Regions from separate parts of the Spirillospora sp. NPDC000708 genome, predicted to be linked through region 3. Evidence: riboswitches for the same ligand, from Rfam matches in the RefSeq annotation. Region 3 holds a riboswitch; each other region holds the start of a gene.
What was found. A riboswitch is a leader RNA that binds a small molecule or an ion and turns the genes downstream of it on or off. The one in region 3 is predicted to bind cobalamin.
Positions count from the first base shown of each region.

Region 1: linked by a shared signal. The riboswitch ahead of ABT299_RS04580 (putative cobaltochelatase) and the one ahead of cobN (cobaltochelatase subunit CobN) in region 3 are both predicted to bind cobalamin.
Region 2: linked by a shared signal. The riboswitch ahead of ABT299_RS42835 (CbtB domain-containing protein) and the one ahead of cobN (cobaltochelatase subunit CobN) in region 3 are both predicted to bind cobalamin.
Region 4: linked by a shared signal. The riboswitch ahead of ABT299_RS12205 (ribonucleoside-diphosphate reductase subunit alpha) and the one ahead of cobN (cobaltochelatase subunit CobN) in region 3 are both predicted to bind cobalamin.

Region 1 covers NZ_JBEPCJ010000004.1:54,460-56,651, reverse strand. The annotation lists gene ABT299_RS04580 (putative cobaltochelatase) at 1-739, opposite strand, end outside; cobalamin riboswitch at 796-919, opposite strand; gene ABT299_RS04575 (TetR/AcrR family transcriptional regulator) at 1,036-1,818, shown strand; gene ABT299_RS04570 (ATP-binding protein) at 1,729-2,192, opposite strand, start outside.
Region 2 covers NZ_JBEPCJ010000095.1:31,559-33,750, forward strand. The annotation lists gene ABT299_RS42830 (3-isopropylmalate dehydrogenase) at 1-558, opposite strand, end outside; cobalamin riboswitch at 723-911, shown strand; gene ABT299_RS42835 (CbtB domain-containing protein) at 944-1,177, shown strand; gene ABT299_RS42840 (CbtA family protein) at 1,187-1,915, shown strand; gene ABT299_RS42845 ((2Fe-2S)-binding protein) at 1,932-2,192, opposite strand, start outside.
Region 3 covers NZ_JBEPCJ010000033.1:58,448-60,639, forward strand. The annotation lists gene cobN (cobaltochelatase subunit CobN) at 1-1,269, opposite strand, end outside; cobalamin riboswitch at 1,366-1,536, opposite strand; gene ABT299_RS23585 (WD40 repeat domain-containing protein) at 1,591-2,192, shown strand, end outside.
Region 4 covers NZ_JBEPCJ010000013.1:28,558-30,749, forward strand. The annotation lists gene ABT299_RS12205 (ribonucleoside-diphosphate reductase subunit alpha) at 1-1,196, opposite strand, end outside; cobalamin riboswitch at 1,291-1,519, opposite strand; gene ABT299_RS12210 (hypothetical protein) at 1,628-2,192, shown strand, end outside.

The sequences.
Region 1 (2,192 bases), on a different contig from region 3:
CGAAGGCCGCCGCGAAGCCGTCCGGATCGTCCTCGAACCGCAGCCGCCGCCGGACGACCTCGGCGCGCTCGGCCGGGTCGCGGGTCGCGGCGACCTCGACGGTCAGCCCGAACCGGTCCAGCAGCTGCGGGCGCAGCTCGCCCTCCTCCGGGTTCATCGTCCCGACCAGCAGGAACCGCGCCGCGTGCCGGACGGAGACGCCCTCGCGCTCGACGTACGACTCGCCCATGGCCGCCGCGTCCAGCAACAGGTCGACCAGGTGGTCATGGAGCAGGTTGACCTCGTCGACGTACAGGACGCCGCGGTGCGCGGCCGCGAGCAGGCCCGGCTCGAACGCCTTCACGCCCTCGGTCAGCGCGCGCTCGATGTCCAGCGAGCCGGTGAGCCGGTCCTCGGACGCGCCCACCGGCAGCTCGACCAGCCGCGCGTCCCGCGTCCCCGCCTCGCCGGGGGTGTGCGGGCCGTCGGGGCACGCCGGGTCGGGATCGTCCGGGTCGCAGGAGAACCGGCAGCCCGGCACGGCCGGCACCGGGGGCAGCAGCCCGGCCAGCGCGCGCACGATCGTCGACTTGGCGGTGCCCTTCTCGCCGCGGACCAGCACGCCGCCGACGCCCGGCGACACCGCGTTGATCAGCAGGGCGAGCTTCAGATCGGCCATTCCGACGACGGCGGAGAAGGGGTAGCGCGCGCGGGCGCGCCTCTCCGGCCGGCCGGTGTCCGGCGCCGACGCAGGTCGCACGTCTCGTCATCCTTCCTCGGGTGTCCACGCCCGTGGCGGTGCCTGTCCGACGGCCGGAGTCTCCTGGCTCCCGGATCACCGCTCCCCCTCGGCCTTCCAGCACCGCGTGCCGTGGCCGTGTCGAGGGGGGCTCCCCTGGTCACAGTTGCGGGACAGCCCCGGATTCGCACCGGGTTCCTCCGCGTCCGTCGCCCGCCCAGGATCGCACACCGGCCGGACGCGCTCGACCCGGCCATCTATCGGCGGAGTGCCGGTCAATGTTGGCGATACGCCAATGAGATGGTCTACTGGTCGGTATGGAGCGACGCGCAGCCCCGCGCGGCGAGGCCGCCGGAGCCGCGACGCCGCACCCGGGCGACACCAGGAGCCCGAAGGCCCGCTACCAGCGCCTGCCGCGCGACGAGCGGCGCGACCAGATCCTCGACGTCGCGCGCCGCATGTTCACCGAGCTGCCGTACGCGGAGGTGGCCACCGCGGCGATCGCCCGCGAGGCCGGCGTCCAGCGCGGGCTCATCCACTACTACTTCGGCACCAAGCGGGAGCTGTTCCTCAAGGTCGTCCAGGGCCTGACGGCCACCGCGGCGGTGCAGGCGCCGCCCCCTGACGAGCGGATGACGCTGCCTGAGACGGTCGAGCTGTGCGTGAACCTGTTCCTCGACACCGCCGAGCGGAACGCCACCACCTGGTTCGCGGCGCTGGACGCGGAGGGCTTCGGGCAGGACCCCGAGCTGCTCCACCTCGTCAACCGGTTCCGCGACCGGACGGTCGAGCACATGCTCGCCGTTCTGCGGGTGCCCGCGCCGACCGGCACGCTGCGGGCCGTCCTGCGCGTCTACTCCGGGCTCGCGGACGCGGCGACGCGGCAGTGGCTCCAGGAGCGGACCCTCGACCGCGCGCAGGTGCAGACGCTGCTGACCAGGTCGCTGCTGTCGATGGTCACCGACATCGCCCCCGCGCTGGAGGCCCAGGACGCGGCGGGCGGAGGGCGCCTAGAGGCCGGGGACCGGCTGCTTCACGCCGCCGCGCACCGGGACGGCGAACCAGACGGCCTTGCCGCGGACGCCCGGGCCGAGCCGTGACAGCGTCCGCAGCATGCCCCAGCGGCCCCGCGACAGCTCCCGGACGATGCTGAGACCGCGCCCGCAGTCCCCGGACGTCCACGAGTAGCCGGGCAGCGACGCGTCGACGTAGGCGTCGAAGACGGCGCACCGCACCTCGGCACCGACCGGAGCGCCCGCGAGGCCGGGACCGGCCAGGGCACCCGGGCTCGCCGGGGCGCCGGACGGCCGGGACTCGGCGCCGGGCGGGTCGCCCAGGTAGAGCCACAGCTCGTGCGGGCCGTGGTCGCCGGCGTGCTGGTGCGCGTTGGTGGCCAGCTCGCTCACCATCAGCTGCGCGTCGCCGATCGCCTCGTCCCGCACGCCGAGCGAGGCGAGCGCGTCGCGCAGCACGC
Region 2 (2,192 bases), on a different contig from region 3:
CGTCAGCTTCTTGCGCGGGCGCGACGCCGCGACCTCGAACGCGTAACGGACGACCCGCTCGACGCCGAAGGCGGTGTTCACGCTCTCCTGCGTGGCGACCTCGTGCTCGGTGCCCTTGCGCAGGACGCCGCCGACGCCCGTGTAGGGGCCCTCGGTGCCCTCGCGGACGACGACCATGTCGATGTCGTCGGGCGTGACGTCGGCGAGGGGGGTCTTCACGCCCGGGAACAGCTTCACCGGGCGGAGGTTGACGTAGTGGTCGAGCTCGAACCGGGTCCGCAGCAGCAGCCCGCGCTCCAGCGTCCCGCTCGGGACGCTCGGGTCGCCGACGGCGCCGAGCAGGATGACGTCCTGGCCGCGCAGCTCCTCCAGCACCGAGTCGGGCAGCGTCTCCCCGGTCCGGTGCCAGCGGGCGGCGCCCAGGTCGTAGGAGGTCTGCTCGAACGCGAGGCCGCTGGACGGGGCGACGGCCTCGAGGACCTTCAGTCCCTCGGCGACCACCTCGGGGCCGATCCCGTCACCGGGAATGACGGCCAGACGAATGCTGCGGGAAGCCATGGGCGTACTGTACTGCAAACGTCTCACTGCTTGGGCTTGCGTCTCATATCCCGGTATCGGTGTCTCGGCGGGGCGGTCCCGGCGGCCGCGGACGATCGCCGCGGACGGCGGCGCGAACGTCACCTTTGTCACCCTTCGCGGGCTTGACGCGCCGGTGGGGAGAGGAGACGCTCTCCTCGACAAGTTCACATCGAGGCGACGGTGCGCAGGAACCTGGTGCGAATCCAGGACGGTCCCGCCACTGTGACCAGGGAGTCTCCCCCAGCACGACCACGGCCGGCCGCACCGGCGGGAAGGTCGGAGGGAGACGGCGATCTGGGAGTCAGGACACTGACCCGTCGTCCTCCCGCAACCGGGGCGAGTGCACCCCGTGAGGAGACCCGACATGGCCGAGTCCGCCGTACCGTCCGCCACGTCCCCGCAGGCCGAGCCGTCCGCGGCGCCCCTGCGCCTGCCGATCCGCGACATCGTGCCATGGGCGGTGCTCGCCGTCGTGCTGGCCGCGATCCTGATCTACTTCGTCGGCGCCGAGCAGGGCGCGACGTCGGTCTTCGGCGGCACCTGGGTGCACGAGTTCACCCACGACGGCCGGCACCTGCTCGGCTTCCCCTGCCACTAGGCCGCGCCGATGATGAGAGCACTGCTGGTCCGCGGGATGCTCGCGGGCCTGGCCGCTGCCGCCCTCGCCCTGGTCGTCGCGTGGCTGTACGGGGAGCCGCAGGTCGGGCACGCCATCGCGTTCGAGGAGGCCAGGGCGCACGCCGAGCACGCCGGGCACGAGCCGGAGGTCGTCGGCCGCACCGTGCAGAGGACCGCCGGCCTGACCACCGCCATGGCGGTGTACGGGACGGCGCTCGGCGGGCTGTTCTCGATCGCGTTCGCCTTCGCGTCCGGACGGCTAGGACGGCTCGGCGCGCGCGCCACCGCCGCCCTGGTAGCCCTCGCCGGGTTCGTGGCGATCGAGCTGGTGCCGTTCCTGAAGTACCCGGCGACGCCCCCGGCGGTCGGCAACCCGACCACGATCGGCGGCAGGACGGCGCTGTACTTCTGCATGATGGCGCTGGGGATCCTGGCGACGACCGCGGCGGTGATCGTGTGCCGCCGCCTCGTCCCCCGGCTCGGCGCCTGGAACGCGATCACGGCGACCGCGGCCGGCTACGCCGTCCTGCTGGCGGTCGTGTACCGGCTCACGCCGGAGCCCGAGGCGGTTCCGGAGCACTTCCCGGCCACGGTCCTGTGGGACTTCCGGCTCGCGTCCCTGGGCGTCCAGCTCGTCCTGTGGAGCACGATCGGGCTGCTGTTCGGTTACCTGACCGAGCGTTCGGTGGCCCGCCACCGGGCCGCCGTCCCGGCCTGACCGCCGCCGGCCGCCGTCACGGGCGCACCCGTGGCGGCGGCCCGTCGCGGCGCGGCGGGCGGCGCAGGCCGCAGTCGCCGCACATCTCGCCGCCGGGCGGGACGCGGTAGTACAGGCAGCAGTTGCGCCGGACGAAGCCGCGCGGGCCGAACACCCCGGCGCCCGCCAGCGGGGGCCGGGCCAGGAGTTCGCGGACGAGCGCGGCGCGGGCGCCGTCGGGCGGGCCGACGTTCAGGCCGCCGGCGAGGGCCGACGCCGCGTTCCCCCACAGCAGGCC
Region 3 (2,192 bases):
CAGGTCCTGCGGGAGCGTCGCGCACCAGGCCCGGTAGCGCGCCGCCGGGATGCGGACGGGGTTGCCGGTGAGCTGCGCCTCGGTCAGCCAGTCGGGGTCCTGGCCGCCCGCCGCGATGAGCGCGTGCATGAGCGCGTCGCCCTCGCCCGGCAGCGCGTCACCGACGTCGTAGCCGCGCTCGCGCATCTCGGCGAGCAGCCTCACCACGCTGGCGGGGGTGTCGAGCCCGACCGCGTTCCCGATCCGCGCGTGCTTGGTCGGGTACGCCGACAGCATCAGCGCGACCCGCTTGTCCCGCGCCGGGACGTGCCGCAGCCGCCCGTGCCGCACGGCGATCCCCGCGACCCGCGCGGCCCGCTCCGGGTCGGCGACGTAGACGCTGAGGCCGTCCTCGTCGGTCTCCTTGAACGAGAACGGCACCGTGATGATCCGGCCGTCGAACTCCGGCACGGCGACCTGCGTCGCGGTGTCCAGCGGGGACAGCCCGTCGTCGTTGGCCTCCCACGCCGCGCGCTCGCTGGTCAGGCAGAGGCCCTGCAGGATCGGGACGTCCAGTTCGGCGAGCGCGCCGACGTCCCACGCCTCGTCGTCGCCGCCCGCGCCCGCGAACGCCGGCTTCGTGCCGCCCGCCGCCAGCACGGTGACGACCAGCGCGTCCGCCCGCCGGAGCGTGTCCAGCAGCTCCTTCTCGGCGGTGCGCAGCGACGCGCAGAACACCGGGAGCGCCCGCCCGCCCTTCGCCTCGATCGCCGCGCACAGCGCCTCGACGAACGCGGTGTTCCCGGCGAGGTGATGGGCGCGGTAGTACAGGACTCCGACGACCGGTCCCTCGTCCGACGTGCGCTCCCGCTCCAGCACGCCCCACGTCGGGGTGGGGGCCGGGGGAGCGAAGCCGAACCCGGTGAGCAGCACCGTGTCGGACAGGAAGGCGAACAGCTCGGCGAGGTTGCCGGGACCGCCGTGCGCCAGGTAGGCGTGCGCCTCGGCGCTCACCCCGGCGGGAACGGTCGACAGCTCCATCAGCTCGGCGTCCGGCGCCTGCTCGCCGCTGAGCACCACCACCGGGCGCGGGCCCGCGAGCAGCGCGTCGAGGCCCTCCTCCCACGCGCGCCTCCCGCCCAGCAGCCGCACCACCACCAGGTCGGTGCCGTCCACCAGCGCGGGCAGGTCGTCGACGGACGTGCGGGCCGGGTTGGCGAGCCGGAAGTCGGCGCCGCTCGCGCGCGCACTGAGCAGGTCGGTGTCCGAGGTGGACAGCAGCAGGATCACGCGGATCGCGTCCTCACCCGGGGTCCTCGCCCCGAATCGCAGGTCAGACAGTGCCTCCGCTGGGGGGCGGACCCCCAGACCCTCGGGCTTGCGCCGCAAAGGGGCGGAGTGGCGGCACGGAGTCTCCTGGCTCCCGGATCGGCGCTCGCCCCGGCCTTCCCGCTCGCACGGTGGCCTTCGGTGGGGTCCGCTCCCCGGTGACAGTGGCGGGACCGCGCCGGATTCGCACCGGCTTCCTCCTTTGTCGCCGCCCACACCCTAACCCGATTCCCGCCGCCCCGGCGCGCCCGGGGGCGCCGCCCGCCATGGGACGATCTTCCGATGCAGCGAGAGAGCGAGCCGGTCTCGTGGCGGATCCGGCGCTGGGCGGCGCCCGCCGCGCTGGCGGTCCTGGTCGGCGCCGCCATCGCCGCGGTCGGCGCGACCGTCGGCGGGGAGACCCCGCGGGAGGCGGCGGGCTTCCCGTACCGGACGCCGCGCTTCCTGCTCGCCGCGGGACGCCAGGGGACGTGGCTCGACGTGCGCACGATGCCCCGGACGGGCGCGCCCGAGCGACCGGTCGACGCGGTACGGCCGCCGGACTCCGCCGGCGCGGTGCAGGAGATCCTCGCCGGCCCGGACGGCAGGTTCGTGGTCGCCGCCTCGCGGAGCGACCCGTGCGAGACACGCCTCTTCCGGTTCCGGCTGACCGGTGACGGCCACGTGACCGGGCTCGCGCCGATGCCCGGCGGTACCACCCCCGCGCTGGTCGCGGGCCTCGCGATGAACCGCCGAGGCGACCGGCTCGCCTACACGACCGCGCCCTGCGCGCCGGAGCCGCCGCACACGCCGGGGTCCGCGGACCCGCCGCGCGCACTGGCGCCCGCGAGCCCGGCGCGCGCCGCGCTGACCGTGCTCGACACCGCGACGGGGAACCGCCGCAC
Region 4 (2,192 bases), on a different contig from region 3:
CGCATCATCCGCCCGTACAGCTTCCGCGCCGGGACCTGCCGGACGTACCGGCCCTCCTTTTCGGCCGCCCGGTACGCGGCGTCGAAGGCGTCGCCCCACAGGTCCGTCAGCTCCGGGACCTCCTTCGGGTCGAACAGCGACCACGTCCCGTCCGCCTCGACGCGGCGCATGAACTCGTCCGGGATCCAGTTCGCCAGGTTCAGGTCGTGGGTGCGGCGCGCCTCCTCGCCGGTGTTGTCGCGCAGTTCGAGGAACTCCTCGACGTCGGCGTGCCACGGCTCCAGGTACACGCACGCGGCGCCCTTGCGGCGGCCGCCCTGGTTGACGGCGGCGACGGACGCGTCCAGCGTGCGCAGCCACGGGACGATCCCGTTCGAGTGCCCGTTCGTCCCCCGGATCAGCGACCCGCGCGACCGGACCCGCGTCCAGGAGATCCCGATCCCGCCCGCGTACTTGCTGAGCCGCGCGACCTGCCCGTACCGCTCGTAGATCGCCTCCAGCTCGTCGCGCGGCGAGTCCAGCAGGAAGCACGACGACAGCTGCGGGCGCCGCGCCGCGGAGTTGAACAGGGTCGGCGAGCTGGGCAGATAGGACAGCGTGCTGAGCAGCCGGTACAGCTCGGCGGCCTCGTCGACGGTGTCGGACAGGCCCACGGCCACCCGCAGGAAGAAGTGCTGCGGCCGCTCCAGGACGAGCCGGGTCCGCGGATGCCGCAGCAGGTACCGGTCGTAGAGGGTGCGGAGCCCGAAGTATCCGAACCGGTCGTCCGCCTCCTCGACCGCGCCTCCCGAGGGGGGGCGACCCCCCGCGCCCCCCGGACCCTCGTCGATGAGGCGGTCCAGCGCGGCGGCGTTCTCGGCGACGAACGCGGCGGGGCCGTCGGCGAGGAGGCCCTCGGCGTGCGCGGCGGCGACGGACTCCGCGAAGCCCCGGACGCCGGCCTCGGCGGTCTCGTCGCGGATCCGGGCGGCCAGCAGCCGCGCGGCGACCCGGGAGTACCCCGGCTCCACCGCGACCAGCGCGGCGGCCTCCCCGATCGCCAGGTCCCGCAGGGCGGCGGCGCTCGCGCCGTCCCCGGCCCGGACCGCGCCGAGCACCCGTTCCGGCGCGGTCCCCTCGACGCCGGCGCAGGCCGCGGCGACCTCGGCCGCGATCCGCTCGGCGGCCGGCGCCTCCGCGGGCATGGTGACTGTCACGTTCTCTCCCCTCGTGAGACGGCCTCGCGAGGGCATGCGAACGGGCGCGGCGGCAGGCTGCCGCGCACCGTCCCCCGGCTCACCCGCGAAGCCTCGGACGTACGGCGTGCATGGCAGGTCTTCGGACTCGCGGGCACCCGCGCCTCCTGCCGGAGGCACGACCTACTGGCCGTCGCTTCCCGATCCGGACGATCCGGTTCAGTGCCTGTGACGGCGGTCGTTCCCGCTCACCGCTGCGGGGCAGTCCCGGACTTGCACCGGGTTCCCTCTTACGACGCCCCCGCCGCGAGCGGCGGGGGCGAACCAGCACGGGATTGAACCCTACATCTTGTTGATCCTCATTGCGCAACCCCAACATGTAGGGCGCGTCGGGACCGGATCGCGGGGGTCGGATGCGCGCCCGCGGACCGGGGTGGGACGATGTCCCCGTCATGTCCCCGCGTCCCAGGCAGCCGGCCTTCCGCACCGCGCGCGCGGTCGTCTTCGCGACCGTGTGCGTCGCGCTCGCGACCGTCGGCCACGACCTGGCGTCGCACGAGCCGGTGCCGGGCTGGGCGGTGCTCGCCGGGTTCGGCGCGGCCCTCGCCGTCGCCGCCGCCCTCGCCGGCCACGAGCGCTCCCTCCCGACGATCATGGGCGGGCTGCTCGGCGGCCAGTTCGCGCTGCACACGCTGTTCGCGAGCGCCACCGAGGGCATGCGCGACTGCGACACCGCCGCGCACGCGGGACACGCCGCCGCGACGCCCGCGATGCACGGCTCCGGCACGTCCATGACCGTCGCGCACGTCGCCGCCGCCGTGGTCGCGGCCTGGTGGCTGCGGCGCGGCGAGCGGGCCGCGTGGTCCCTCGCGCGGCGCCTCGCGTCCGCCGCCGACCGCCCGATCCGGCTGCTGCTCGCGCTGCTGCTGATCGAACCGGCGGAGCGCCCGCTGCGTACCCCGGTGGTGCCGGTGGCGGCCGGCGCGATCGCCACGGGACGCGCGCTCCGGCACCAGG